One region of the Pseudarthrobacter sp. 05T312 genome, then DNA from elsewhere that is predicted to be linked to it. Evidence: predicted binding sites of a transcription regulator. Region 1 holds the regulator's gene; each other region holds the start of a gene.
What was found. The regulator LexA, encoded in region 1, represses DNA repair genes until DNA is damaged. The targets are predictions, from matches to a motif close to TCGAACANNTGTTCGA.
Positions count from the first base shown of each region.

Region 2: a site for LexA is predicted at 2,295-2,310, ahead of AC1DIP_RS09485 (shikimate dehydrogenase). Genes of this name have one in related genera too.
Region 3: a site for LexA is predicted at 7,062-7,077, ahead of AC1DIP_RS18370 (LexA family protein). Genes of this name have one in related genera too.

Region 1 is NZ_JBFTLY010000023.1:33,228-43,227, reverse strand. Features, by position in the region: gene hisH (imidazole glycerol phosphate synthase subunit HisH) at 1-647, opposite strand, end outside; gene hisB (imidazoleglycerol-phosphate dehydratase HisB) at 644-1,270, opposite strand; gene AC1DIP_RS20760 (histidinol-phosphate transaminase) at 1,332-2,450, opposite strand; gene AC1DIP_RS20755 (LysM peptidoglycan-binding domain-containing protein) at 2,570-2,920, opposite strand; gene lexA (transcriptional repressor LexA) at 3,274-4,008, shown strand; gene AC1DIP_RS20745 (ATP-dependent DNA helicase) at 4,057-6,114, opposite strand; gene hflX (GTPase HflX) at 6,107-7,684, opposite strand; gene AC1DIP_RS20735 (class I SAM-dependent methyltransferase) at 8,119-8,742, shown strand; gene dapF (diaminopimelate epimerase) at 8,714-9,658, opposite strand; gene miaA (tRNA (adenosine(37)-N6)-dimethylallyltransferase MiaA) at 9,703-10,000, opposite strand, start outside.
Region 2 is NZ_JBFTLY010000005.1:75,999-85,998, reverse strand. Features, by position in the region: gene AC1DIP_RS09495 (MFS transporter) at 1-1,142, opposite strand, end outside; gene AC1DIP_RS09490 (IclR family transcriptional regulator) at 1,373-2,230, shown strand; gene AC1DIP_RS09485 (shikimate dehydrogenase) at 2,384-3,265, shown strand; gene AC1DIP_RS09480 (bifunctional sugar phosphate isomerase/epimerase/4-hydroxyphenylpyruvate dioxygenase family protein) at 3,265-5,136, shown strand; gene pcaH (protocatechuate 3,4-dioxygenase subunit beta) at 5,188-6,060, shown strand; gene pcaG (protocatechuate 3,4-dioxygenase subunit alpha) at 6,066-6,620, shown strand; gene AC1DIP_RS09465 (lyase family protein) at 6,617-8,095, shown strand; gene AC1DIP_RS09460 (alpha/beta fold hydrolase) at 8,088-8,906, shown strand; gene pcaC (4-carboxymuconolactone decarboxylase) at 8,903-9,343, shown strand; gene AC1DIP_RS09450 (thiolase family protein) at 9,340-10,000, shown strand, end outside.
Region 3 is NZ_JBFTLY010000019.1:26,012-36,011, reverse strand. Features, by position in the region: gene AC1DIP_RS18410 (ATP-binding protein) at 1-1,258, shown strand, start outside; gene AC1DIP_RS18405 (putative bifunctional diguanylate cyclase/phosphodiesterase) at 1,279-2,829, shown strand; gene AC1DIP_RS18400 (EAL domain-containing protein) at 3,000-4,064, shown strand; gene AC1DIP_RS18395 (DUF6480 family protein) at 4,131-4,367, opposite strand; gene AC1DIP_RS18390 (hypothetical protein) at 4,500-4,853, shown strand; gene AC1DIP_RS18385 (glycerophosphodiester phosphodiesterase family protein) at 4,850-5,686, opposite strand; gene AC1DIP_RS18380 (hypothetical protein) at 5,728-5,991, opposite strand; gene AC1DIP_RS18375 (Cof-type HAD-IIB family hydrolase) at 6,115-6,933, opposite strand; gene AC1DIP_RS18370 (LexA family protein) at 7,091-7,522, shown strand; gene AC1DIP_RS18365 (Y-family DNA polymerase) at 7,549-8,829, shown strand; gene AC1DIP_RS18360 (lmo0937 family membrane protein) at 8,882-9,028, opposite strand; gene AC1DIP_RS18355 (ABC transporter substrate-binding protein) at 9,415-10,000, shown strand, end outside.

The sequences.
Region 1 (10,000 bases):
GGGTGGAACTGGGTGGCGCAGAGCGGGCCGTTTTCTACGGCGGCGATGAACGGTCCGCCGTGCTCGGACCAGGTAACCAGGGGCGGCGCCATCCGGGGCTGGATGACGTCGAAGTTCCATTCCTGCACGCCGTAGGAGTGCACGAAGTAGAACCGTTCGTTTTCGACGCCGGCAAAGAGTTTCGAGCCTTCGGGGACCTTGACGGTGTTCCAGCCCATGTGCGGAACAACTTCGGCGGGGAGTGCCTCCACCTTGCCCGGCCATTCGCCGATGCCCTGCGCTTCGGTGCCGTGTTCGACGCCGGCTTCAAACAGGACCTGCAGGCCCACGCAGATCCCAAGGACCGGGCGGCCGCCTGCCACGCGCCGGCCGATGAGCCGGATGCCGTCCACGGCCTTGAGCTCGCGCATCACGGTCTCGAACGCGCCGACGCCCGGCACCACCAGGCCGTCCGCGTTCAGCACGTCTTCCGGCTTGGCGCTCAGGACCACTTCCGCGCCGGCACGTTCCAGCGCGCGCACGGCCGAGCGGACGTTCCCGGACCCGTAGTCCAGCACCGTGACCGTGGGCTTGCCCTCCGGCGACGGCAGCCTGCGCGACGCCGACGGGTCGATGATTGCCCCGTCCTTCAGGACCTGCCCGCTCACAGCGCACCCTTGGTGGACGGGATGCCCTCAACCCGGGGATCCGGTTCGACGGCGGCGCGGAGGGCGCGGGCAAAGGCCTTGAACTGTGCCTCGACGATGTGGTGCGGGTCCCGGCCGGCAATCACGTTCATGTGCAGGCAGATGCCGGCGTGCAGGGTGATGGCCTCGAACACGTGGCGGGTCAGGGACCCTGTGAAGTGGCCGCCGATCAGGTGGTATTCCTGGCCCGCCGGCTCACCCCCGTGCACCAGATACGGGCGGCCGGACACGTCCACCACCGCATTGGCAAGGGCCTCATCCAGCGGCACGGTGGCTTCGCCGAACCGGCGGATGCCTGCCTTGTTGCCCAGGGCAGTCCGGAGGACCTCGCCGAAAGTGATGGCGACGTCCTCCACGGTGTGGTGGACGTCGATGTGGGTGTCGCCGGTGGCCTTGACCGTCATGTCGATCAGCGAGTGCTTGCACAGGGCGGTCAGCATGTGGTCGTAGAACGGCACCGAGGTATCGATGTCCGATACGCCGGTTCCGTCGAGGTTGATCTCCACGAGTACGGAGGACTCGCTGGTGGCACGCTCCATGCGGGCGGTCCGGGCAGCAGCCGTATTCGATCCGGTTGGACTCATGGTGAAGGATCCTTAGTGGGAGAAGGAGTGGTTCAAGGCGACCAGCGCCGCAGTATCAAGTCTAGGCGTGAAGCGCGGCGTGGCCGGCAAGGATGCGTTCCAGGGACGTGAGGAAGGCTGTGGTTTCCGCCTCAGTGCCTGCGGTGACCCGGAGGTGGCCCGGGATGCCCACGTCCCGGATGAGCACGCCCGCGTCCAGCAGTTCCTGCCAGACCTGGTGCGGATTTTCCAGGCCGCCAAAGAACACGTAGTTGGAGTCCGACGCGGCGGGCTTGAGGCCCATCCTGGTCAGTTCGGCCACGATGCGGTCCCGCTGCTTCTTGATGTCCTCGACGTCGGCCATGAGCGCTTCGCGGTGTTCGAGTGCGGCCAGGGCGGTGGCCTGGGTGATGGCGGACAGGTGGTACGGCAGGCGGACCAGGCGCAGGGCGTCGGTGACCTCGGGTGCAGCAGCCATGTAGCCGAGCCGGGCCCCCGCCAGGGCGAACGCCTTGCTCATGGTGCGGGACACGATCAGCCGCTCACGGCCGGGCAGGAGCGTCAGCGCGCTGGGCGTTCCGTCGTGCGCGAACTCGTGGTACGCCTCATCGACTATGACGATGGCCTGGCTGTCCGCACCGGCCTCGTAGACGGCCTCCACGACGTCCAGCCCAAGCCCGGTCCCGGTGGGGTTGTTGGGCGAGCAGAGGAACACGATGTTCGGCTGCAGTTCCTTGACCTGGCGGGCTGCGGACTCAGCGCTGAGATCGTAGCCTTCCGAGCGTTCCCCGGTGATGTACTGCGTGTCCGTTCCACTGGCCAGCAGTGGGTACATGGAGTACGTGGGCGGGAAGCCAAGGGCCGTGCGCCCTGGACCGCCGAAGGCCTGGAGGATCTGTTGCAGGACCTCGTTGGAACCGTTGGCTGCCCAAAGGTTGGTTTCGTCGAGCCCATGCCCGAGGTATTCCGCCAGGGCCTTCCGGAGCGCTGTGAACTCGCGGTCCGGGTAGCGGTTGAGGCCCGCGGCGGCTTCGGTAACGGCGGCGCTGATGGCGGCCCGCACATCGGCAGGAACACCATGGGTGTTTTCGTTGACGTTCAGCAGGATGGGGACGTCCAACTGGGGAGCCCCATAGGGAGTCAGTCCGCGAAGGTTGCTGCGGAGGGGAAGCCGGTTCAGACGTTCTAGCTGCTGGTTCACCTGAACAGTTTAGTTGCCGCGGCAACCGCCGGAAAATGTGACGGTTCCTGTTCGCTCCGGGCACGGCCAGGAGCGAGGCGGTGCCTGCAGCGCACCACACGGATCGCCGTGGCAGCTACTCAGTGCGTGGGAACGAACAGCTGCTGGCCTGGAAGGACGGTGCCGGCGTCAAGGTTGTTGAGCTGGACGATGTCCGCCACGACGTCGCGGGCGTCCCGGTCCGGAGCGACGGCGCCCGCAATGGCCCACAGCGACTGGCCGGACTGCACGGTCACCGTGACGGTGGGCGTCACGGCAAGGTCGGCGGCCGAGTCCGAGGCCTTGGCCGGGGAGTGGAAGAGGCCTGAAAGCGACAGCAGGAGTACAGCCAGGAGCACGAGCGGAACTCCGATCAGGACGATCCTCCCCCGGCGGGTCAGCCGCAGGGGTGCGGACGAAGGTGAAACCTGGTGAAGAGATAAAGCTGACATGAACTAAGCCCTCCTGGACTTGCCGTGCTGCCCGGGTGTCCGCCCGCTGCTGCCTTGCCGTTCATATCGCGCCGGACTTCTCCCGGCCGCGTATTCGAATGGGGCACCTGCTGGTTAGAACACATGTTCGAACTTTGCTTGTTAAGTTTTAGCACCTATCAACGAACATTGTCGAGACTCGCTAGAACAAATGTTTGAAAAAGCAATGTGGCTGGCCTAGTTTTGAAACCACAGAACATCCACCACTGAAGTTGAACAGCAGGGTCTGACAATGACAGTGGGAGTCCTTCCGGCGGCACTGTGGAACAGCGGCACACGGAAGATCCGGCGGCAAGCGAAAGGCATTGGCGAATATGGCAGCAGCAGCCGCCGGGGGCAGGACCGCCCCGCAATCCAAGAGGACAGCCAAGGGCCTGACCCCACGGCAGAAAAAGATCCTCGAAACCATCCAGCGCTCGGTCAACGAGAACGGTTATCCGCCCTCCATGCGCGAGATCGGCGATACCGTCGGCCTTGCGAGCCTGTCCAGCGTGACCCACCAGCTCTCACAGTTGGAGAAGCTGGGTTACCTGCGCCGCGACCCCAAGCGGCCGCGCGCCATGGAAGTGCTGATGCCGCTCACGCTCGACGGCGGGGGCAAAGGCGCCGGCGCGTCTCCTGCGCCGCAGGCTGCGGGCGGCGGCGCCACGGTCACCGAACTGCCCACCGCGCTGGATACGGCCATGGTTCCGCTGGTGGGCCGGATTGCCGCCGGCGGCCCCATCCTCGCCGAACAGCTCGTGGAAGACGTCATGCCGCTGCCCCGCCAGCTGGTGGGCCAGGGCGAACTTTTCATGCTGAGGGTGGCCGGTGACTCCATGGTGGACGCCGCCATTTGCGACGGCGACTGGGTGGTGGTGCGGCGGCAGGCTGACGCTGCCAACGGGGACATTGTTGCTGCCCTGCTGGACGACGAGGCGACCGTGAAGACGTTCCGCCAGCGCGACGGACACACCTGGCTGCTCCCCCAGAACACGCAGTACGAACCAATCCTGGGCGACCACGCCACCATCATGGGCAAGGTCGTCTCAGTCCTGCGTTCGCTCTAGCCTGCGCACGCCTGCGCGGCATCCGCGCAGGCGTTGTCCGGCGGTTTCTCAGGAAGCGTCTGCACCAAGCCGGGTGAGCGCAGCCAGCGCCTTGGCGCGATCGGTGGTGGCCCAGAACGGGGGCAGCGCCCCGCGCAGGAATCCCGCATAGCGTTCGGTGGCCAGCCGTGAGTCCAGGACAGCCACCACCCCTTTGTCCCCGGTAGACCTGATCAGGCGGCCGGCGCCCTGCGCAAGCCGGATGGCCGCGTGGGTGGCGGAAACGGACATGAAGCCGTTTCCCCCTGCCTGCGCCACGGCACGCGAACGCGCCGTCATGAGGGGATCGTCCGGCCGCGGGAAGGGGATGCGGTCTATCACCACCAGCCGGCAGGATCCTCCGGGAACGTCGACGCCCTGCCACAGGGACATGGTTCCGAAGAGGCAGGTGTCCGGTTCGTCGGCGAATTGCTTCACCAGGGCGGTCATGGTCGACTCGCCCTGGCAGAGAACAGTCATATTGAGCTTGGGCCGGAGGGCATCGGCGGCCTCTTCGGCGGCCCGACGCGAGGAGAACAGGCACAGGGCGCCCCCACCGGATGCCTTGATGAGTGCTTCGAGTTCTGACAGCGCTTCCGGTGACACGCCGCGGCCGGGCTTGGGCAGGTGGCCGGCGACGTAGAGGATGCCCTGTTTGGGATAGTCGAAGGGCGAGCCAACATCCACGCCCGTCCAGCTGGGGGCTCCGTCGCCTACCAGGCCCAGTCCCCCGGCCGCCGGTTCAAAGGCGGAGCCAATGGCCAGGGTGGCAGAGGTCAGCACGACGGTATGGTCCGCAAAAAGCCCCTCCCGCAGCCTCCCGGCGACGGATAGTGGGGCTATGTTGATCAGCACCGGTGCACTGTCATCGGGCGGTGAGTATCCCTGGCCGGGGTCGAAGGTGCTGGCGCGGGAAAACCACACCACTTCGCGGTTCTCGCGTGCAGCAATGAGCCTTTCGCAGAGTTCCAGGATGAGCATCAGCCGGGAACGCGCCAGCTGCCGCCCGCCGTCGGCTGTGGTGTTGCTGTCTCCTTTGGAATCGGACAACGCGGCCCGGCACGCTTCACGCAATTGGTCCACGCAGTCGAGCTGTTCATCGTTCAGCCCGTTGGGAAGCAGACCGTTCGGCGCGCCGGCAAGAGCCAGCTCCAGGTTTGCAGCTGCGGCGTTCAGGGCATCAACGGTGATGGCGGTATGTTTCCGGGCACCCGAAGCGGCAGCGTGGACCATAGCCACGGACAACTGTCCGGACACGGCGCCAGTGACCCGGTCCTGCAGTTCGTGCGCTTCGTCCACCACCACGACGTCGTATTCGGGCAGGACCGCGAGTCCCTCGAACGCGCTGACGGCCAGCATGGCGTGGTTGGTCACCACCACATCGGCGTCGGCTGCGTCCTGGCGGGCGAGTTCGCTGAAGCATTCGGCGGCCATTGGGCATTTCTGTGCCCCCAGGCATTCCATCGACGTCACGGAAACCTGGCGCCAGGCACGGTCGGTCACACCCGGCAGGAGCTCGTCCCTGTCGCCGGTGGCTGTCTTTTCAGCCCATTCGCGGAGCCGCACCACTTCCTTGCCAAGCTGCGACGATGGTCCGCCCACGGAAGCAGCGAAATGTGGAACGCTGGTGTCCTCTCCCAGGGAGAAGAGCTGACCTTCCGAGGGCTCCTCTGACGGGAACCCGCCTTCAAGCTTGTGGCGGCAAACGTAGTTGGACCGCCCCTTGACCAGGGCAACCTTGACCGGCCGGTCCAGTGCCGGCGTGATGTTCTTCAGGAGCCGGGGCAGGTCCCTGCCCACAATCTGGGTCTGCAATGCCAGCGTGGCCGTGGACACCAGGGCCGGCTTGTTGCTTTCCAGGGCATGGGCGATAAGCGGCACCAGGTAGGCGAGCGATTTGCCGGTGCCGGTGCCTGCCTGGACCAACAAGTGGTTGCCCGTTTCGATGGCCCGGGCCACCTGGCGGGCCATTTCGTGTTGTCCGGTGCGGCTTTGTCCGCCCATGCCGGCGACGGCGCGGTCGAGCAGTTCAATAACGAACTGCTCGCCCGCCGTCTGCGCAGCTTCGCCGGCCGCGGGGTCAGTCATTGACGACGAATGGTTCCAGTTCAGACGCGAGGCCCTCCCGGACCATCACGGCAGCCCTGGTGCCTGCCTCAACGTGGTCCAGGCTGAGGATTTCGGCGTCGGACTCGTGGAGCTTGCTGAGCAGGTCCCCGCGGTCGTACGGAATGAGCAGCTCCATCTTGACCGATGGCCGCGGAATGGACTCACTGATGGCCTTCAGGAGTTCCGGAATGCCCTCCCCCGTGCGGGCCGAAACCACGACGTGCCGAGGCTCGCGCTGCTTGAGCCGCTCCACCACAAAGGGGTCCGCCGCATCGGCCTTGTTCAGGACGATGATCTCCGGCACCTTGCGCGCGTCGACTTCGCTGAAGACCTTCCGGACCGCGGCGATCTGCCCTTCCGGATCGGGATGCGACACGTCCACCACATGCAGGATCAGGTCCGAGTCTGCCACCTCCTCGAGGGTGGAGCGGAAGGCTTCCACCAGCTGGGTGGGCAGCGAACGGACGAACCCGACGGTGTCCGCCAGCGTGTACCCCAGGCCGTCAGCGGTCTCAGCCTTGCGGACCGTGGGATCAAGGGTGGCGAACAGCGCATTCTCCACGAGGACCCCAGCGTCGGTGAGCCGGTTGAGCAGCGAGGACTTGCCGGCGTTGGTGTAGCCGGCAATCGCCACGGAGGGTACTTCATTGCGCCGTCGGTTGGCCCGCTTGGTCTCGCGTGCCGGCTTCATGGCGGCGATTTCGCGCCGCAGCTTGGCCATGCGCGTCCGGATCCGGCGCCGGTCGAGTTCGATCTTGGTCTCACCGGGGCCACGGGAGCCCATGCCCGCGGCGGCGCCGCCCACCTGGCCACCAGCCTGGCGGGACATCGACTCACCCCAGCCGCGCAGGCGGGGAAGCAGGTATTCCAGCTGCGCCAGTTCCACCTGCGCCTTGCCTTCGCGGCTCTTGGCGTGCTGGGCGAAGATGTCCAGGATCAGCGCTGTTCGATCGATGACCTTGACCTTGACGATGTCTTCCAGGCCACGGCGCTGGGAGGGTGCCAGTTCGGCATCCACCACCACGGTGTCCGCGCCGGTGGCCGTGACGATGTCCTTGAGTTCCTGCGCCTTGCCGGAACCCAGGAACGTCCCGGGGTCCGGCTTGTCGCGGCGCTGCACCAGTCCGTCGAGGACTTCCGAGCCCGCCGTCTCGGCCAGGGCCGCCAGCTCCCGCAGTGAGTTTTCGGCGTCGGCCAGCGTCCCCTCGGACCAAAGCCCGGCCAGGACCACGCGTTCGAGGCGCAGCTGCCGGTATTCAACCTCTGTGACGTCCTCAAGCTCGGTGGACAGACCTGCCCTGCGGCGCAGGGCGCGCCGTTCCTCGAGGTCCTGCTGGTCGCCGTCGTACGTTGAATGTTCTTCGTCGAGCCGGGAAATGGCTTGCGCCTTGCCAAGCACGGCTTTTCCGCTGCCGCCTTCACCGCCGGACGTGCCGGCATTTTTGGCGGGAACGTCCTTGGCGAGGATCCGGTCGATGACAGCCTGGATCTCCTGCGGACTCATGTCCTGGGCGGCTGGATCGGAACCGGTATTGGGCTGGCTGGTCATGGTCTCCTTTGAAGATTCGGCAGTTCCAGAATAGTGCTGATTGGCTCGAAGTTGATAAGTATTCGCGCTGGGCTGACGGCCTGCGGTCATTCAGTTCTCCTGGTTGTTTCGCCGCCGGCTGCGATGCCGGGGCTCGAAGGCCGCATCAGGACGGCGGCACGGCTGGAAGACCGGACGAAGGCAGGAAGTGCAGCAACGGGCTGACTTTCGAGTTTTGTCCGGCGGCCGGCTCAGACGGAACGGTCTGGCCGGTGCGCAAAGCGGAAGGCATGGGAACCTGCATCGCTGCGGGACGCACTGTCGCTGGAGGACAGGCTGCGGACGGGCATGGCCCGTGCCGGCTACTCGAAGATCAGGAACATGCCATCCAGCCTAGCAGAGGGCCTTCAGGCCGGTTTCCCATTACGCTGCAGGGGGAACTACTCTGGCCAGTTATGGAGTCCGCACACTATTTCAGCACGTCCCCTGCCGGCCCCTTTACCCGGAAGCCTTTGACGGTGGAATTGGCCGGGGAGACGCGACGGCTCCAGACCTCCACGGGCATCTTCAGCCCGGACGGAATCGACAAGGGCACCGCGGTGCTCCTCGCCGAAGTTCCGGCCCCGAATCCCAAGGGCAACCTCCTGGATATCGGGTGCGGCTGGGGTCCGGTGGCGCTCACTATGGCGCTGCTGGCCCCCGAATCAAGGGTCTACGCGGTGGACGTCAACGAACGCTGCATCACCCTGACCAACGAGAACGCCGCCGCACTGGGACTGGCCAACGTGGTCGCCAGCACTCCCGGCGCCGTGGATCCGGAGATCCGCTTCGACACCATCTGGTCCAACCCGCCCATCAGGATTGGCAAGGACGAACTGCACGCCCTGCTCAAACTCTGGCTGCCGCGCCTCGCAAAGGGCGGGACGGCGTGGCTGGTGGTGCAGAAGAACCTTGGCTCTGACTCGCTTCAGCGCTGGCTGGCCGCCGAACTGGACAGCTCCTTCAGCGTGACCCGCGAGTCGACGTCGAAGTCCTTCCGCATCCTGAAGGTCAGGAAAGCGTCCCACTCGCCACAATGACGGCGGGGCCGCTGAGCTCCACATGCTCGTGGCCGCCGGGGCCGGCGAAGAACTTTACGCCCACCACTCCGCCCGGAACGTGGACCTGCCAGGCGTCCGGGGCTTCCGCCCCGGCCCAGTGCCTGATGGCGACGGCGGCAGCACAGGCTCCCGTCCCGCAGGACTGGGTCTCCCCCACGCCACGCTCGTGCACCCGCATCGTTACGGACCCGACGCCGTCATGGACCAGCGGTTCTGCCGGCACCACGAATTCCACGTTGGTCCCGTTCGCGGGTACCGGGTCGACCTTCGGGGCGGTGAAGAGCCGGGTGCCGGTGAGCTCCGAGAGTTCGGCGAGGGCCACCACCGTGTGCGGGTTGCCCATGCTCACGGACAGGGCCGGCCGGGCAACCTCCAGCCCGTCGGCGGTGACCAGGGAATCCATGGCCTTGGCGCTGGCTTCACCGGGGAAGATGAACTCCCAGGGTCCCATGTCCACCGCATAGCCGTCTCCGGTGCGGACCACCGTCTTGACGCCGCCCCGGGTGCCGATGGTGAGCGATCCGCCGTCGGACAGGTCGATCAGGCCCTCGGTCCGCAGGAAGTGGACGAAGACCCTGACGCCGTTGCCGCACATCTCGGACAGGGAGCCGTCCGCGTTGCGGTAGTCCATGAACCATTCCGCGTCCGGGGCGCCGGCCAGCAATTCCCGGCCCTCGGGCAGGAAGCGCGACGGGACCGCCCGGATCAGGCCGTCGGCGCCGATCCCGCGGTGCCGGTCGCACAGCGCCGCGGCCTGGTCCGCGCCGATCACGTGTGTCCCCTCGGGGTCGGCCACCAGGACGAAATCGTTGCCGGTGCCGTGCCCCTTGGAAAAGGGGAGCCCGCTCAGTGTGCGCAGGGCAGGTCCGGTGGTTTCTGCGGGGGTAGCATTCATGATTCCAAGCGTAGCGGCGGAGGCTGCCCCGCCTGAAACCGCTGCTACCGGGCCAGCTCCACGGCCTTGCCCAGGAGCTCCGGATCCTGCCAGTCGAGCCAGGCGATGCGCGGATCGGCACGGAACCAGGTCAGCTGGCGCCGGGCGAACTGCCGGGTGGCCACGATGGTTTCCTCCGCGGCGGCCTCGACGGTGGACCCGCCATCGAGGACGCGCAGGAACTGGGAATAGCCCAGGGCACGGGAAGCGGTTTTACCGCGGCGCAGGCCGCTGGCGTCGAGCATCCGGACTTCGTCCAGCAGGCCATCCTCCACCATCCGGTGCACACGTGCGGCCAACCTG
Region 2 (10,000 bases), on a different contig from region 1:
AGCTGGGTGCCGATGGCCAGGCCGGAAAAGCGGACCTTGGTGCTGAACATCTCGGCGTAGAAGGACGGCCAGACGGCGTTGGCTGCTGCATAGCCGCCGGAGAAGTAGCCGATGGCGGCAAGGAACATCAGCGCGACGCTGCCGGATTCCAGGCTGAGCAGGAACACGGGGGTCAGGATGGCGCTGGCCAGGGCACCGTAGATGAAGACGGGCTTGCGGCCGATCCTGTCCGCCAGCATTCCGAAGAGCGGCTGCGTGCCCAGGGCCACGATATTGGCGGCCACGACCAGCCAGAGGGTGGTGGTGCCGTCCACGCCGGCCACGGTCTTGGCGTAGCTGATGGCGAGGGTGCCGAACACGGTGGAGACGGCGGCGATGAAGGCGCAGCAGATAACGCGGAGGACGTCGCGCCAGTGGCCCTTGAGCAGGTCCGCCACGGGAAGCTTGGCGATCTCGGCGTTCTTCCGGGCTTCCTCGAACGCGGGCGGCTCGTGCAGGGTGCGGCGGATGAGGAATGCCACCACGACCACCACGGCGCTGAGCCAGAAGGGAATGCGCCAGCCGATGCCGTACTTGATCTCATCCGGCAGTGCCAGGACGGGGATGAACACCAGGGCCGCGAGGATCTGGCCGCCCTGGGTGCCGGTGAGGGTCCAGGAGGTGAAGAAGGAGCGGCGGTTGTCCGGGGCGTGCTCCAGGGTCATGGAGGACGCACCTGCCTGCTCGCCTGCCGCGGAGAGGCCCTGGCAAAGGCGGGCCAGCACCAGCAGCGCCGGGGCCCACCAGCCAACGGTGTGGAAGTCGGGCAGGCAGCCGATGATGAAGGTGGAGGCACCCATGAGCAGCAGGGTGAACATCAGGACCTTCCGGCGTCCCACGCGGTCGCCGAAGTGGCCCAGGATGATCGCGCCGATGGGACGTGCCACGTAGGCGAACCCGAAGGTCGCGAAGGACATGATGGATGCGTTGGCATCGGCGTTGGGGAAGAAGACCGTGGGGAAAATCAGTGCTGCGGCGGAGCCGAAGATGAAGAAGTCATAGTATTCGACGGCGCTGCCCAGGAAGCTGGCGACGGCGGCCCTCTTGGGCGTCCCGGCGTGGGTGAGGGCGCCCTCCCCGGCGGACGGAAGTGTCTGGCTCATGGTGTTCCTTTGGTGTGACGACATTGTCGCGGATGGATCTGGGGTCCGCAGCCGCCGTTGCCTTGGTGCGGGCGGGGATGCGGCTGGAGTCCGGTAGAAAGACCCGGCAGGGGTAGCCACATGGTGGGAGCTACTTGTGCGATACAGAAACTATGACTGTGAGGACAGTCACCTGTCAAGAAAATAATCACCATCTAGAAATAGCTCTCACATTGTGGCAATATCGAAGCATGAGTGTGAACCAAGCCACAATGAACGACGACGTTCAGCCGGACCCAGCCGCGCTGGCCGAAGAGCCCGAGGGTGCAACCAGGGCGGGGGCCAGGAAGGCGGCGGACCGCACGGACATGGTGGGCAAAGCCCTGGGACTGCTGGTGCTGCTGGGGGAGGAGCCCCGCGGTGCAAGTGCCGCCGAAATATCCCGCCGGGCGGAACTGCCGTTCAGCACCACCTACCGCCTGCTCGGATCACTGGCGCGCGATGGATTCGTGGACTACGAGCCGGATGGCCGCCGGTACCACCTCGGCCTCCGGATCTTCCAGCTGGGCCAGCGCGTTTCCAACCACCACGGTTTCGCCGGCACGGCCATGCCGGTATTGCGCAGGGTGACTGCCGAAACCGGTGAAGCAACCATCCTCAGCGTCCGCGACGGCCTCCACCATCTCACTGTCAGCAAGGTGGACGGCCCGCAGATTTTCCGGGTGACCAGCGACCCCGGCCACCTGGGATCCCTGTCCACCACCGCCGTCGGAAAGGCCCTGGTGGCATTCGCCGAGGATGCGGAGCGCGAAAAGCTCCTCGCAGAGTTGCCGCTTGAGCCGCTGACCGGGAAGTCCATCACGGACCGGGAGGCGTTCCGGGCCGAGATTGCCCAGGTGCGCCGGCAGGGGTACGCCGTCATGGATGAAGAGAATGAGGCCGGCATGCGGGCGGTTGCCGTGCCGCTGCTCAACAGCCAGGGTCACGCCTTCGCGTCACTGGCAACGGCGGTTCCCGTCTTCCGGCTGGACCTGGCGGACCTGATCGCCCATGTTCCCCTGCTGCAGGAGGCTGCCGCCGAGCTGGCGGCCCGGCTGCCGCAGCGATAGCGCGCTCGGCGCACGCCCACTTCTCGCCACCCGTTTGTTCGTATAAAGAACATAAGTGCGATAAGTGAACATCTGTTGTACTGTAATCCCTATCACCCCGCAGCGCGGCCTGAGTCCGCGCCTGCCCGGTGCCGTACCAAAGGAGCTGCACGCATGAGCATTCGAACTGAGTCCTACCTGGTGGGACTGGTTGGTGACGGCGTCACGCCATCGCTCACGCCGCCCATGCACGAACGGGAAGGTGACGTGCAGGGCCTGCGCTACCTGTACCGGCCCATCGACCTGCTGGAACTGGGGCTGACCGGGGAATCGGTGGGCGCCATCCTGGACAGTGCCCGCACCCTGGGCTTCAACGGCCTGAACATCACCCATCCCTGCAAGCAGCTGGTCCTGCAGCACCTGGACGAGGTCAGCCCGGACGCGCGGCGGCTCGGTGCCGTGAACACCGTGGTCATCCGGGACGGCCGCTTCATCGGCCACAACACGGACTTCTCCGGCTTTGCTGCCGCCCTGGCATCCGGCCTGCCCGGCGCGCGGCTGGACCGCGTGGTCCAGCTCGGCGCAGGAGGTGCCGGCTCCGCCGTCGCCTACGCCCTCCTCAGCGCAGGTGTGCAATCCCTTGACCTGGTGGACATGGATCCGCAGCGCGCCGCGGCGCGGGCCGCCGAACTGGCAGGCTTCTTCCCGGACAGCACCGTGACGGCACGCACGACGACGGAGCTGCCGCAGCTGATGCGCGTGGCCGACGGCCTGGTGCACTGCACGCCGGTAGGCATGGCAGCCCACCCGGGCGTCCCGCTGGATATGGATTTGCTGGAGCCCCGGCACTGGGTGGCGGACATCGTCTACCGCCCCATCGACACCGAACTGGTCCGCGGCGCCCGCGCCAAGGGCTGCGAGGTCCTGGACGGCGGCCGGATGGCGGTGGGCCAGGCAGCCGACGCCTTCCGGATCTTCACCGGGCTGGAAGCTGACCCGGAACGCATGCGCTCCCACTTCCTGGAGCTTGTGGCCGCCGAGGCGGTGGCCGCCTGATGCGCACCGGAATCGCCACCGTGTGCCTCTCCGGCACCCTGAAGGAAAAGATGCAGGCCTGCGCCATCGCCGGCTTTGACGGGATTGAGATCTTCGAGCAGGACCTGGTCACCTCACCGCTGAGCCCCGAGGACGTACGCAGGATGGCAGCGGACCTGGGCCTCGGCCTGGACCTGTACCAGCCCTTCCGCGATTTCGACGGCGTCACCCCGGACCTGCTCAAGGCCAACCTCCGGCGCGCGGAGGCCAAGTTCAAGCTCATGGCGCGCCTGGGCATGGACACCATCCTGGTCTGCTCCAACGTGGCCACCGCCACCATCGACGATGACGGCGTCCGCGCCGAACAGCTGGCGCAGCTGGCAAACCTGGCGGGGGACCACGGCGTCAAAGTCGCCTACGAAGCCCTGGCATGGGGCAAGTACGTCAACGACTACGAGCATGCCTACCGTTTGGTGGACATGGTGGACCACCCCAACCTGGGCACCTGCCTGGACTCTTTCCACATCCTCTCCCGCGACTGGGACACTGCCCCGATCGAGGACATCAACCCGGAAAAGATCTTCTTCGTCCAGGTGGCGGACGCCCCCAAGCTCTCCATGGACGTCCTGTCCTGGAGCCGCCATTACCGCGTGTTCCCGGGCGAGGGACAGTTCGAGCTGGCCAAGTTCATGGGCCACGTGGTCCGCGCCGGCTACACCGGGCCGGTTTCGCTCGAGGTGTTCAACGACGTCTTCCGCCAGTCGGACGTCGAGCGCACCGCGGTGGATGCCATGCGGTCCCTGATCTGGCTGGAGGAGCAAAGTGCCAAATGGCTCGCCGGCACCGAAGCCGCACCCGGCACCGCAGCCGCGCTCCGCCGTCGCTATCCCATGGAACTTGCCACGCTGCCCAAGGTCAACGAGCCCGCCGGCTTCAACTTCGCCGAGGTCAAAGCGGACGATACCGCCCAGCTGGAGAAGCTCCTGGGCCAGCTCGGGTTCCAGTTCGAAGGCCGCCACCGTACCAAGGACGTGCAGCTGTGGACCATGGGGCAGGCCCGGGTCATCATCAACGAGCAGGCGGCGCAGCACGCTGAGCCGGCCATCGCGGCGCTGGGATTCGACGTCGATTCCCCCGTGATCGCCTCAGCCCGCGCCCAGCAGCTCAAGGCCCCCGTGGTGGCCCGCAAGGTCCAGGCGGACGAGGAAGTGTTCCAGGGCATCGCCGCGCCGGACTCCACCGAGATCTTCCTCTGCCAGGGCAGCCCGGACGGCACCGCGGCCTGGACGCACGAATTCGGCGAAGGGCTGGAACACCCCTCGGCCGGAACCACGGCGGTCATCGACCACGTCAACCTGGCCCAGCCCTGGCAGCACTTCGATGAAGCCGTCCTCTTCTACACCAGCGCCCTGGCCCTGGAGCCGCAGCCATTCGCCGAGGTTCCCAGCCCCAGCGGGCTGGTGCGCTCGCAGGTCATGCAGACCTCCGACGGCGCGGTGCGGCTGGTCCTGAACCTCGCCCCGATCCAGCAGGCCCGGCACGAGGCCCGCAAGACCTACCAGGAACACATCGCCTTCGCCGTGGAGGACCTCGTGGCCACCGCCCGGGCCGCCCGGGAGCGCGGCCTGGAATTCCTGCAGATCCCGGCCAACTACTACGAGGACCTGGACGCCCGGTTCGACCTGGAACCCGGATTCCTGGCCACCCTGCAGGAGCTCAACCTGCTCTTCGACCGGGATGCCGACGGCGAGTTCCTGCACTTCTACACCGCGACCGTGGGCAGCGTGTTCTTCGAAATGGTCGAACGCCGCGGCGGCTACGACGGCTACGGCGCCCCGAACGCCCCGGTACGGCACGCGGTCCAGTACGACTCGCTGCACCGCACCACTTAAACCCGCACCACCCAGACGCAACAAACCCAACAGATCAGAAAGGAGCCAGCCGTGAAGGAAGACATCAACGCCGAGCTGGAGTCGGAGGAGCTCGTGCCCCCGGCCGAACCGAAGGCTGCCCACCAGCCCCTGGACAAGGCCATCGAGTCGCAGGCGGACCTCAGCGCAGAGATCAACGCCATCGGCGAGGCCTACCGCCGCGCGCTCAAGGACGGCGGCCGGCCGGAGATCCAGCCCCGGCTGGACTACCCGCCGTACCGCAGCAGCATCCTGCGCCACCCCACCAAGAGCCTGCAGCACGCGGACCCGGAAACCATCGAGCTGTACTCGCCGGCCTTCGGGCACCAGGACGTGCACGCCCTGGAATCGGACCTCACCATCCAGCACAACGGCGAGCCCCTGGGCGAGCGCATCATCGTCTCCGGCAAGGTCCTGGACGGCGACGGCCGCCCGGTGGCGGGCCAGCTCGTGGAAATCTGGCAGGCCAACTCCTCCGGCCGCTACATCCACAAGCGTGACCAGCACCCCGCACCCATCGACCCCAACTTCACGGGTATTGGCCGCTGCATCACCGGCCCGGACGGTTCTTACCGGTTCATCACCATCAAGCCCGGGGCGTACCCGTGGAAGAACCACCTGAACGCGTGGCGGCCGGCGCACATCCACTTCTCGCTGTTCGGCACCGAGTTCACCCAGCGCATCATCACCCAGATGTACTTCCCCGGCGACCAGCTGTTCCCGCTGGACCCGATCTACCAGACCATCGTGGACCAGGACGCCCGCGACCGGCTGGTGGCCACGTATGACCACAGCATCACCGAGCCCGAATGGGCCCTGGGCTACAACTGGGACATCGTCCTGACTGGCCCGAAGCGCACCTGGACCGAAAACGAGGCGCTCGGCGCCGAAGGCGACGAGGAGTAGGAAAGATGACCAAGCTGGTACCCACCCCCGGCCAGACCGTGGGCCCCTTCTACGGCTACGCGCTCCCGTTCGAGAAGGACAACGAACTCCTGCCTCCCGGCTTCCCGGGCTCCATCCGCCTGCAGGGCACCGTGTACGACGGGGCCAGCCACACCATCCCGGACGCCATCCTGGAAATCTGGCAGCCCGACGCGGACGGCAAGGTTGTCCAGCGCACCGGTTCCCTGGTCCGCGACGGCTACACCTTCACCGGCTGGGGCCGCGGCGCCGTGGGCAACTCCGGCGTCTTCACCTTCACTACCGTCAACCCCGGCCCCACCAAGCCGGGAGCGGCACCGTTCATTTCGGTGGCCCTTTTCGCCCGCGGCCTGACCAACCGGCTGTTCACCCGCATCTACCTGCCGGAGGACACCGAGGCACTGGCCAACGATCCCCTGCTCAGCTCGCTGGACCCGGAGCGCCGCAAGACGCTCATCGCCCGCCGCGACGCCGACGGCGGCCTCACCTGGGACATCCGCCTCCAGGGTGAGGGCGAGACGGTCTTCCTGGACTTCCAGTGACCCACGCCGCCGCTTTGGGAGACTTGCGCGCCTTCGCGGAAGAGGCCGACGCCGGCCTGCTCACCCCCGTCTCAGCGTCGCCGTTGGTGGCGGCGCTGACGGGGGACCGGGCCGTGCTGGCGGCCATCCTCGCCGTCGAAGCCGGCTGGGCCGCCGTGCTGCAACGGGCCGGGCTGGCACCGGCCGGTGCGGCCGCCGTCGTCGCCTCCGCCGCCGAGGCGGGGCGCTACGACCTGGCCGGTATCGCGCTGCGCGCCCAAGGCGGCGGCAACCCGGTGATCCCGCTGCTGGCGGACCTCCGGAAGAACGTAGCGGCGCTCGATGCCGCGGGAATTGGTGCCGCAAAGGCCGTGCACACCTCCCTGACCAGCCAGGACGTGCTGGACACTGCCTTGATGCTGCTGGCCCGCAACACCGTCCACGCGGTGCTGGCAGACCTGAAAGGCACCACGGCTGCGCTGGCACACCTTGCCGGGCAGCATGCGGACACGCTGTGCGTGGGCAGGAGCCTGACGCAGCATTCGCTTCCGTATACGTTTGGGCTGCGGGCCGCGCAGTGGTTCCAGGGCGTGGCTGCCGCAGGGCGCCAACTGGAAAACCTTGAATTCCCGGTCCAGTTCGGCGGAGCGGCGGGAACACTCGCTGCCGGAACCGTGCTGACGGCTGGCTCCGACGCCACGCCGTTCACCCTGGCCGACGCCCTGGCGGCCCAGCTGGGCCTCGCCCCGGCCGCGGCTCCCTGGCACACCAACCGCCTGGCCATCACGTCCCTGGGCCATGCGCTGGCTTCCACGCTGGACGCCTTCGGAAAGATCGCCGCCGACGTCCTGTTCCTGAGCCGGCCCGAGGTGGCTGAAGTCGCCGAGCCGCGGGCGGCCGGGCGCGGGGTCTCCTCGGCCATGCCGCAGAAGCAGAACCCGGTGCTGTCCGTCCTGGTCCGCAGCGCCGCGCTGCAGGCACCGCAGCTTGCCGCCCAGCTGCACGTGGCCGCCGCCAACTTCAACGACGAACGCCCGGACGGCGCCTGGCACACCGAATGGCCGGCCCTCCGCCAGCTGCTGGCCCTGGCCCTCGGCGCCGCAGGCCACCTGCGGGAACTCGCCGAAGGGCTCCGGGTGTTCCCGGACGGCATGCGCCGCAACCTCGACCTGTCCGGCCCGCTGCTGCTGGCCGAAGGCGTCACCGCCGCCGTGGCTCCGCTGCTTGCGGAGCAGGACGGGCGCACCGGCAAGCAGCAGCTGCAACAGGTGGTGGACCGGACCCTCGAAGCACCTCCTTCGGAGCAAGCCGGAACGTACCGCAGGCTGTTCCGCGAAGCCGTCCCCGCCGCCGTCGTCCCGGACGCCCGGCTGGAGGAACTCCTGGACCCCGCCAGCTACCTGGGCCAATCGGCGGAGATCACCCGCCGCATCCTTGCCGCCTACCCCGAATTTGATTCCACCACCACCGACGCGAATGGAGCTTCCCGTGGCTAAGCCGGCCTTGAAGGCAGCGCTGCTGTCCCCCCAACGTCCCCTGGGCGACCACCCCCTGATCGTGGCAGGCCCGTCCCTGGGCACCTCCACGATCCTGTGGAACAGGGTGGCGTCCCTGCTCGGCAATGATTACGACGTAGTGGCCTGGGACCTCCCCGGCCACGGGGTTTCGCCCGCCGCCGTCGAAGGGTTCGACGTCGCCGCGCTCGCTGATGCCGTGGTGGACCTGGTGGACTCCATCGCCCCCGGCGAAAACTTCCACTACGCCGGGGTTTCCCTGGGCGGCGCGGTGGGCCTGCAGCTGGGCATCAAGCACGGTGGACGGCTGAAGAGCCTCTCCGTGCAGAACAGCGGCGCCAAGATTGGCACCCCCGAAGGCTGGCTGGAGCGCGCGGAAACCGTCCGCACGCAGGGCACGCCCGTGATGATCCAGGGGTCCGCCCAGCGCTGGTTCGCGCCGGGCTTCATGGACCGGGAACCCGAGTTCAGCAGCAGGCTCCTGCATGCCCTGCGCGACGCCGACCGCTTCAGCTACGCCTTCTGCTGCGAAGCGCTGGCCGCCTTCGACGTCCGGGAAGAGCTGGGCAGCATCACCGTCCCCACCCAGGTGATCGCCGGGTCCCTGGACGGTGTGGCCACGCCCGCCATGGCCGAGGAAGTGGCCGCGGGTATCACCGCAGCGGGCGGCACCGCGACGGCGGTGACCGTGGAGGGCATCTCCCACCTGGCACCCGCGGAGGCCCCGGCCCATGTTGCGGACCTGATGCGCAGCCTGGCCACCTGGGCCGAATCACGGCAGGCCGCCCAGTGAGCGGCGCTGAACACGACGGGGCGCAGCGCCACGGCGTAGTCCAGCCCGGCGCCACCAGCCAGGAGATCTACGACGGCGGCATGGCGGTCCGGCGCCAAGTGCTCGGTGACGCGCACGTGGACCGCGCCAACACCAACAAGGACGAATTCACCGACGACTTCCAGGACATGATCACCCGCATCGCCTGGGGCGGCATCTGGACCCGGCCCGGCCTGACCCGCCAGATGCGCTCAGCGGTCACCATCACCGCCATGGTGGCGCACGGCCACTGGGAGGAGCTGGCCATGCACATCCGCGCCGCCCTCCGGAACGGCCTCAGCAGGGATGAGATCAAGGAAATCCTGCTGCAGACCGCCATCTACTGCGGAGTCCCCTCCGCCAACACCGCCTTCAAGACCGCCCAGCAGGTCTTTCGAGAAATGGATACCACCCCGTGAACCAGGCTTTTGTGTACGACGCTGTGCGCACCCCCTTCGGCAAGTTCGGCTCCGGCCTTGCTGCCGTCCGTCCGGACGATCTTGCCGCGCACGTCATCAAGGAATCCGTAAAGCGGGCGCCGTCCCTCGACGTCGAGCGGATCGACGAAGTGGTGTTCGGCAACGCGAACGGTGCCGGTGAGGAGAACCGCAACATCGCCCGGATGGGCACGCTGCTGGCCGGGCTCCCGGTTTCCATCCCGGGCACCACGGTGAACCGGCTCTGCGGGTCCTCGCTGGATGCGGCTATTATTGCCTCCCGCCAGATCAACGCCGGCGACGCCGACCTGATGCTCGTCGGTGGCGCCGAGTCGATGTCCCGCGCCCCATGGGTGCTGCCCAAGACGGAGAAGCCCTACCCGGCCGGGGACATGACCCTGGCGTCCACCACGCTGGGCTGGCGCCTGGTGAACAAGGCGATGCCCAAGGAGTGGACCATCTCCCTGGGCGAAGCCACTGAGCGGCTCCGTGAAAAGTACGGTGTGACCCGGGAGGCGCAGGACGAGTTCGCCGCTGCCTCGCACAACCTGTCCGCCGCCGCCTGGGACGAAGGGTTCTACGACAACCTGGTCACCCCGGTCCCCGGCACGGACCTGGTCCGCGATGAAGGCATCCGTG
Region 3 (10,000 bases), on a different contig from region 1:
GGGGCTCCGCGAGCAGCTGCGCGAAGTTTCTGCCGCAGTACGCGCCACCAACGATCCGCAGGAGATCGCCAACCACGTCGTCTCCGGCTTCGGCCGGACCTTCAAGGCCGACCATGTGGTCCTTTCCACTTTCGAGGACCACCGCGTCCCGGTGATCACTGCCAAGTGGCACAAGGAGGGACTGGCGGAGCTGCCCCCAGGCGCACTTCCCGGCGAGGACGAGGCGCGCGCCACGGCGGATGCCTTATGGGCCGGGACAGAGACACCCTCCGCGGACGGAACGGAAACCGAGGCGCGTGCCGAGGAGAAGCCGGCCCGGGCCATTGCAGGAGCGGCCTCGACGCTGGCGGTGCCCATCGGCGAAGGCAACTCCTCCCTGGGCATCATCTGGATCGCCATGATGGACCGGCCACGGACCTGGTCCAGCGCCGAGCTGGGCCTGATCCAGCACGTGGCCGGCAACGCCGCCTACGGGCTCATCCAAAGCCACCTGATCAGCAGCCAGCAGCAGGTGGTGAAGCAGTTGCGGGAACTCGACAAGGCGAAGACGGATTTCCTGGCCACAGTGAACCACGAGCTTCGCACCCCGCTGACCTCGATCATGGCGTACCTGGACATGATCCAGGAGAGCACCGAACACCCGGTGTCCAGGGAAGTCCACCAGATGCTGGACATCGTGGTCCGCAACACCGAACGGCTCCGGACACTCATCGAGGACATGCTCAGCGTCTCCCGCGGCGGCCTGGACACCACCGAAATGCAGCTGGCGCCGGTGCGCCTGGGACGCACCCTGGACCTGGTGGCCGCGGCGCTCCGGCCCCTGGCAACCCTGCAGAACGTCACCATCGACGTGGACCCCGTTCCTGAAGACCCGGAAATCCTGGCCGACGAGGTGCAGCTGCAGCAGGTATTCACCAACCTCGTGTCCAATGCCATTAAATTCACGCCCAGCGGCGGCCGGATCGAGGTGGGCAGCGAATCCCACGCCGCGGCGGACGGCTCCAAGTGGGCCACCGTGCGGATCGCCGATACCGGCATCGGCATCTCGGGTGACGAAATCGACCATGTGTTCACCAGGTTCTACCGGGCTTCGAACGCAATGAACGGCGCCATCCCGGGAACAGGGCTGGGCCTTGCCATCTCCAAGGACATCGTGGACCGCCACGGCGGCCGGATCGACGTCGCCTCCACCCTGGGCACCGGGACCACCGTAACCGTCAGCCTCCCCCTCGGCACTGACCGCGCCCAGGCCAATTAGGCGCCGAAGGAGGACTGGCCATGTTTGCCAATGACGACCCCCGGCTCTCCCATCTGCTGGAAGGCATCGTCAAGCTTGCCTCCGGCGACCTCACGTCCCGGATAGAGGTCTCACCGGCCCGGGACGAGCTCGATGCGATCATCATGGGCACCAACCTGCTGGCCGAGGACCTGCAGGTCATCTACGAGGAACTCGAGCAGCGGGTCCAGGTCCGGACCCAGCTCCTGCACGAGGCGCACCTTGAGATGCAGAAGATGGCCATGCAGGACCCGCTGACCGGACTGGCCAACAGGTCGGCCCTCCTTGAGTCCCTTCGCACCGCCCTCGAAGCCCGGGCGACGGCGAACGCCGAACGGGTGCAGGATGGGCCGGCCATCCTGCTGATGGACCTGGACGCGTTCAAGTCCATCAACGACAGCCTGGGGCACACCGCCGGCGACCAGGTCCTGGTGACCGTGGGCGAAAGGCTCCGGACCGCAGTGCGGGCATCCGACGTCGTCGCCCGCCTGGGCGGTGACGAATTCGCCATCGTCATGCCGTCGGCGTCGGCAGACCAGGCAGCCATCGTGGCGCACCGCATCCTGGCGTCCCTGAACGAACCCATTGAGCTCCCCGGCCGGAGCGTGCGCTGCGGTGCCAGCATCGGCCTCAGCCTCGGCAGCGGGGGCCAAACCCCGGAGGACATGCTGATGGAGGCGGACGTCGCCATGTACGCCTCCAAGGCCGAAGGCCAGAACAAGCTGCACCGGTTCGAGCCGGCGCTGCTGCTGATGCGCAGGCTCCGCAGCCAGCTGGTGGACGACCTGCGGGCCGCCATAAAGAACGATGCCCTGACGCTGTACTACCAGCCTGTGGTGGAGCTTGGCAGCGGCCGGATCGAGGGCGTGGAGGCGCTGGTCCGGTGGAACCACCCCACCCGCGGCTTCATCATGCCGGACGAATTCATCCCCCTCGCCGAGGAGGCGGGGCTGATCTCGGAACTGGGCCTCTGGGTCCTCAAGACCGCCGTGAAGCAGCTGCGGGCCTGGATTGATGCCTCCCTGGTGGACAGCAGGTTCTCCGTGCGCATCAACATCTCCGCCACCGACCTGCAAAGCCTGCAGTTCATCGAGGACGTGCGCAACACACTCCAGGAGACCGGCGTCAGGCCCGAACAGGTTGTCCTGGAGCTGACGGAAGTGGCAATCGTCAAAGGCAACGAGCTGGACCGGTATTCGCTGGGCGGACTCCGCGGCTTGGGCGTGGGCATCGAAATCGACGATTTCGGGACCGGCTACTCCTCCATCAGTTACCTTCGCCGGCTGCCGGTGGACCGGGTCAAGGTGGACCGGTCGCTGATCACCGGGCTGGAAAGCGATCCCAACCAGCCCGCCCTGGTGGCGGCAGTCCTGCAACTGGTGCGGGCGTGCGGGCTGGAAGCGGTGTGGGAGGGCGTGGAAACGGCGGAGCAGGCCGACATATTGCGCGGCCTGGGCTGCCGGAGCGCCCAGGGCTACTACTTCAGCCGCCCCGTTCCCCCGGAACAGATTCCGGAACTGCTGGCTGACCAGCAGGAAAGCGCTAACCAGTAACGCAAAAACTACTGCGCTTTTCCGGCCGCCGTTATACGATCAGCGTGCGGTGTCTGCTTATTCGCCGCCCTGGAAATCAGGTTGACAGCACCGTTCTTTTATAAGGCGTTTGGACATTTGAACATTTTTGGACCATCAGGTCATTACTTCGTCAACTGGGGGCGTTGCTAATGTCGGTTCGGGTACAGGCATGGGGAATTATCGCCGCCGTGCTGGCGGATACGGATCCTGCGGGAGCCGCCGTCCGGCAGCGGCTGAGCAACAGCCTCGATGAGAATCCCGGCGTGCCCGAACGGGCCCTCCTGGAGTATCTCCTCGAGACCCGGCGCAGCGACGCCAATATGGTGGAAACCCTGGAGGCTGCCAGGGAGATGCGACTGACGCCGCCCGCGCTTCCGCCGCAGTTTGCGGAGCAGCTGGATGCAATCCGCAGCACCTCCCGGATCAGTGCGCTGCTCGAAAACCAGATGCTGATGACCGCCTTCCAGCCGATCTACGGGCTGGAAGGGAAAGCGGTGGTGGGCGCCGAAGCGCTCTCCCGCTTCGTCAGCGACGACGGCGCGGCCGCCGAGCTGTGGTTTGCCGAGGCCGCCGCCGTGGGCCTGGGTGCCAACCTTGAGTTCTCTGCCCTGGGATCCGCGGCAGCGGCCGCACGGGACCTGCCCGCGAACCTGTACGTGTCGCTCAACATTTCGCCCACGTCCTGCATGGACCCGCGGCTGCCGGAACTGTTCGACCACATTGAACTTCCCATCCACCGGGTGGTGCTGGAACTGACCGAGGACATTCCGGAAGAGGAATACCTGCAGTTCCTGTCCGCCATCAATCCGCTCCGGGAAAAAGGGCTGCGCATCGCGGTCGATGACACCCACACGGGAGCCGGCGCGCTGTCCCGCATGATCCACCTGCGGCCCGACTTCCTCAAAGTGGGCCGGAACGTGATCGGCGACGTCGACAAGGACGGACTGCAGCGGGCACTGGCTGCCTGCCTGGTGGACTTCACGGACCAGATCGGCATCACCCTGGTGGCCGAGGGCATCGAAACCGTGGGTGAGCTCAAGGTCCTCACCGAGCTCGGCATCAGCGCCGGCCAAGGGTACCTGCTGGGCCGGCCCTCGGTGCGGCCCAAGGACTGGGCCAGCTGGAATACGCGCCTCGACGTGGACGGACTGGAGCGGCAGCTGGCGGGCCAGCCGGAATCACGAGCCGTCCGCCGGCGCGCAGAATCTTCCTGAAACAACGTGGGGGCAGGCCGCGGGGCGGCGCGCTTTATGCCCACCGCGCCGCTGACCGTCCAGGCGCTATTCGGAGTGGCCCTGGTCCCTGCTCATCTGGCCCTCCGCCGGCGGCGTCTCCCCCGGCGGGACTCCCCCGCCAGGCTCCAGGCCGGTGATATTGCCTTCCAGCGGATCCGGGTTCGGTGAGCCGGCAGATTCCCTGCTGCGCTCCTCGGCCAGGCCGGGCTGGGCGGCGCCCGCCTGGTCCTTCCCCGGGCGGTCGGGGTTGGCGGGGTCATTTTCCGGATGGTAAGTGCTCATTGCTTTCCTTCCTCTCCGGCTGCGGTTCGTTTCCCCAGCACTGGACTAATTGTAAGCATGCTGATAATTCTGGAGGAGTAGGGCCGGAACGCCGCGGGGCGGGCGGCACGCAATGTCGGAAGGAGCAGTCACATGGGAATCGGCGACAGCATCGGCAAGGCAGCAGAAAACGCCATGGAGGACCTGGCCGGGACATCCAAACCGACGGAGAAGACGGATGTGCCCGACCCGGCAGACCCGAACGATGACGTGGAAGTCCACTCATCGCTGAGCGAAGGCTCAAATGCGATGGAGGCGGAGAAGCAGAAGGCGCCCGGCCCCGATACGGCAGCCTCCCCGGACCCGGTCTCCAGCAGCCCGCTGGGTGGGGACGCCGAGGAGGCAGGCGGCAGCGCTGCGCACAGTGACGGGGAGCAGGACAGGGCAGCGGACGACGACGGCCTCGCTGGGGACGCCACGGCGCCCACCGAAGAGGACCGCGCCTAGCCGGCGGCACCCGGGGTGCCATCGCCCCCCGGGCCGGTGGGCCACAGGCCGCGGGTGCGCAGCACATCGCGGAGCAGGTCCGCCCGGTCCGTGACGAGGCCGTCCACGCCCAGCTGGAGGAGGCGGTGCATTTCGCCCGCATCGTTGATGGTCCACACGTGCACCACCAGGTCCAGGTCATGCGCGCGCTGGATGAAGCCCGGGGTGACAACGGGAACCCGCCCGTAGCGGACGGGCACCTGCAGGGCATCCACGTCCCTGAGGACCCTGCGCATCAGCAGGCGGAATACCGGCCCGGGAAGGATGGGTCCCAGCAGCGTGAACAAGGCGTTGGAGGCTACCCCGGCCGACGAGGCCACCGGGCGGCTGAGCAGCTTGAGTACAGCCCGCCGCCGCCGGTCCGAGAAACTGGTGACCAGCACGCGGTGATGTACCTGGTGCCGCTCGATCGCGGCAGCAGTGCTGTGGACTGAGCGCCAGTCCTTCACGTCCAGGTTCAGGCGCGCGTCGGGAAGCTGGGCAACCAGTTCGTCGAACGTGGGGATGGGTTCCCGGCCGTTGATCCGGGCTTTTGCCACCTCCGTAGCGGGCAGTTCAGCCACCCTGCCCCTGCCGTCCGTGACGCGGTCCAGGGTTTCGTCATGGAACAGCAGCAGCACGCCGTCCGCGGTGGTGTGCACGTCCGTTTCGAGGTACTGGAAACCGAGCTCGACGCCGGCCCGGAATGCGGCCATGGAGTTTTCCAGGCCCTCAGCCGAGAATCCCCGGTGGGCCATCCCGATGGGAAGCTGCCGCCCGGCGTCGTCAGGGTGCTCAAAGAAAGGCAGGCTCACACTGCGAGCCTACCGCCAGCGTCCGCGGGTGGAACCCGCCGTCAGTCCAGGCAGCCGGTCTCGCCGCAGGGAACGATGTCCACGCCATCGCCGCAGTGCAGCAGGGTGCGCCCGCGGCCGGCGTCCAGGTGGACCCAGACCGCGGTGTGGTCCGCCGTAATGGTGTCCACCACGCCGCCCGCCTCAAACCCGGGCGCGAACTGGACCCGGACCCGGTCCCCCTGGCGCAGCTGCTTCCAGTGCGGAGCGGGCGTTGCTTTGCGCAGCGGCGCGTCGGCCGCGTGCTGCCTGACGTTTCTTGCCATGGTTGCCCCCTTATCGAGCCGGCGGGAGGGTGCCTGCTCTCCACGCTTCACGCTACGGCGGGAAGGTAAACGCCAGGTGAGCGCAAGCTGTGAAGTTGGGGGTGCCGGACCCGCACGGCAGGGTCAGGAGAACTGGACGCCCAGCGCGGCGAGCCGCGCCTCCAGAACCTGAGCGACGCCGTCGTCGTCAAAATGCGGCGCCTGCTGCCCCGCAGCCCGGATGGCATCCGGATGGCCGCTGGCCATCGCGTAGCCGTGGCCGGCCCAGCGGAGCATCTCAATGTCGTTGGGCATGTCGCCGAAGGCCACGACGTCGGCGGCGTCGATGCCCAGTGCGCCCGCGTATTCAGCGAGGGTGACGGCCTTGTTCACGCCGGGCAGGGACAGTTCCAGCATGGCAACGCCCGGTGATGAGTGGGTGGTGGCGGCCAGGTGTTCGACGGCGGGCGCCACCTCGGCGAGGAAGTCGTCCGGGGTGCCCTCGCGGACGATGGCGAGGAATTTGACTACGGCGTCCTCGTCCGTGAGCGTGTCCCGCAGCGGGGCGGGGGTGAACTCGGCGAGGAGTTCGCTGGATTCGTTTTCGATGAAGCCCGGTTCCAGATGGAAGCCGGCGAGCGTTTCGGCGGCAAACAGCGCAGCCGGGCGGAGTGCCTTGATGATGCGGCGGGCTTCCAGGACGGTGTCGATGGCCAGGGTGCGCGCGGAGACCAGGCGGTCCGCCTCGAGGTCCCAGACCACGGCACCGTTGGAGCAGATCACGCGGCCGGTGTGGCCCAACTGCTCTTCGAGCGGGTGCAGCCAGCGGGGCGGGCGGCCGGTCACAAACACCAGTTCGACGCCGGCGTCGCGGCAGGCGTGGAAGGCCCTGATGGTGCGGTCGCTGATTTTTCCGTCGTGTCCGAGGATCGTTCCGTCAATATCGCTTGCCACCAACCGCATCCTGCAAGTCTACGTGGGGGTTGGGCCGGCGTCGTCCGCGCAGCGGCCCAAGGCTGGAGGCGCCCGCCCTGGTTCAGGCGCCTCCGCCTGGGTGCCCGATGTCAGTCGCCGGGGCTACACTGAACCTATCGAACATATATTCGAATAAAGGTGTGTTGTGGGCGTTATTATCGGTCCCCGCGTGGTAGATGCGGGCGCCTCATTGTTTTCGGTGCTGATCTCGCCCGTGGCGGTCGCAGCTGGCTTCCCGTCGCCCGCCCAGGACTATTTCGACGGACGGATCGACCTCAATGCGCACCTGATCAAGGACATCACCAGCACCTTCGTGGTGCGGGTGACCGGGGATTCCATGGAAGGAGCAGGCATCAGCGACGGCGACGAGCTGATCGTCAACCGCGCCCTTGAACCCAAGGACGGGTCCGTGGTGATCGCGGTGCTGGACGGGGAACTGACGGTCAAACGCCTGCGCATCACCGGCACCGGCGTGGTGCTGCAGGCGGAGAACCGAAAGTACCCGGACATCCGCGTACCCGCACTGTCCGAGCTCACCATCTGGGGCGTGGCCACCAGGTGCCTGCATCATGTCTAGGGAGCGCAGTGCCTAAGCCGGTCCCCATGCGGCAGATGCCCCAGATCGCGCACGTGGACGTCAACTGCTTCTATGCCTCCGCCGAACGCGCCTTCGACCCCTCGCTGGAAGGCCGCCCGCTGGTGGTGCTGTCCAACAACGACGGTTGCGCGGTGACCCGCTCCCCCGAGGCGAAGGCCCTTGGCATCGCCACGGGCGAGCCGTGGTTCAAGCTTGCGCCGAGGGCCAAGGAGTGGGGCCTGGTGGCTAAGTCCAGCAACTATGAGCTGTATGGCGACATCAGCTCACGGGTCATGGAGCTGCTGGGCAGGTACTCGGCGTGGCTGGAGGTCTACAGCATCGACGAGGCCTTCCTGGGCGTAAAGGGCAGCCCGGACGACCTCCTGGTGCTGGGCCGCCGGATGAAAGAGGCGGTGCGGCGGCATGTCGGGGTGCCGGTCTGCGTGGGCATCGCCCCCACCAAGACCCTGGCCAAGCTCTGCAACAAGTGGGCCAAGAACAATCCCGCTTTCGGCGGTGTCTGCCTCTGGGAGGCGGTACCGGCTGACGTCCGGGAACTGCTAATGGCCCGGTTGCCTGTGGACGAGATCTGGGGCATTGCCGGCCGGCTCACCAAACGGCTCAACGTGCTGGGAATCTTCACGGTCCAGGACCTGGTCGGCGCGGATCCAGTCGTGATCAGGGACAAGTTCTCGGTGGTGCTGATGCGCACCGTCCTGGAACTGCGGGGCACGCCCTGTATCCCCATGGAGGAAGAGCGCATCGGCCGGGACCAGCTGATTTTTTCCCGCTCCTTTGCCACTCCGGTAACAACAGCCGCCGGACTTCGGGAGGTGTTCAGCGTTTACGGGCAGCAGGCCAGTGCCAGGCTGTCCAAGCACGGGCTGCAGGCCAAGGTCCTGACAGCCTTCGCTGCCACTTCGCCCTTCCGGGACAACGAGCAGGCTTATCCGTCCGTCTGCGTCCCGCTGCCCATGCCCACCGCGGACCCGCTGCTGCTCACCCGGGCCGCGCACGCGCTGCTGCCAAACATCAAAGAAGGATTGAAGTACGCCAAGGCGGGCCTGATGCTCACCGACCTTCGGCCCACGGGCAACCAGCCACCGCTGGCGCCGTTCGAGAACCGGCACGAGGAACGCGGCATCGGCCCCCTGCTGGAGAATGTGAGCCATCGCTTCGGGCGCGGCTCAATAGGGCTGGGACACGCCGGCATCAAATCCGGCCTGGACTGGACCATGAAACGGGGCATGCGCTCGCCCCGGTACACCACGCATTGGGACGAACTCCCCGTGGTCAAGGCGGCCTGAGGCCCCGGTTTCCGCCGCCGGCCGGAGGGCGGGCGGCGGAAACCTGTTGGCGCTAGGCCCGGGACCTGTTTTGGATGAAGTGGAAGATCAGCACCACCACGGCGATCACCAACAGGATGTGGATCAGGCCCCCGCCAATATTTGCGAGCAGTCCGAGGAGCCAGAGAACGGCGATGATAATAGCGATCCAAAGCAACATGAGAATCTCCTACATTGTTTTTTGTTCGAATTGCTGATTGTTCAAACCGGCGCTGCACAAAAAGCCGGCCGTAAGGAATCCACCCCTGCCTCTCGCTCCGGGCCCCCATGCCACATCTGTTATTCACGCCCACGTGACGTGATGGTTATCACCATATTTCAGGAAGTGCCAACTGGAAACGGCCTATCAAATGGAAATAGGAACGTGTCTTATTACCTGGCATCCGCGGGGCCGCGGATAAGACGTTCCGGGACGTTTCTTGACCCTCTGCGACGCCGCGTTGAGCGTTCGCGTCGTCCCGTGAACGCCCGCTACGGGATTGATTGTGGGGCCGCCGGGCCGTCCGTAACCTCGTCTCAGCATCCGCCCCCAGCAGAGGAGTTCCCATGGCCAACCCGCAGGACAAGAATCCGCAGACGCAGCAAGGTTCAACCCGGATCGTTGCCGGGCAGCCCGCTAAATACGCCCGCCCGCGTGGCCTAAAAATCGGAATCGCGGCAGCCGTCCTGGCCCTCATCGGCGGGGGTGCCGCCGTCGCTTCCTCGGTTAACAGCAGCGCCCCTGCGGCCACGCAGGAGGGCGCGCCTGCCGGCAACCCAGCGGCCGAGCTGAAGCTTGGCTACTTTGGGAACGTCACCCACGCGCCGGCCCTCGTGGGCGTCAGCAAAGGCTTCATCAAGGATGAGCTCGGCGGCACCAAGCTCAGCACCCAGGTATTCAACGCCGGTCCCGCAGCCATCGAGGCCCTGAATGCCGGCGCCATCGATGCCACCTACATCGGACCCAACCCGGCGATCAATTCCTTCGTGAAGAGCCAGGGCCAGTCGGTCAACATCATCGCCGGCGCCGCCGCCGGTGGAGCGCAACTGGTGGTCAAGCCGGACATCACCTCCGCCGCCGACCTCAAGGGCAAGACCCTCGCCTCCCCGCAGCTCGGCGGAACCCAGGACGTGGCCCTGCGCGCGTGGCTTT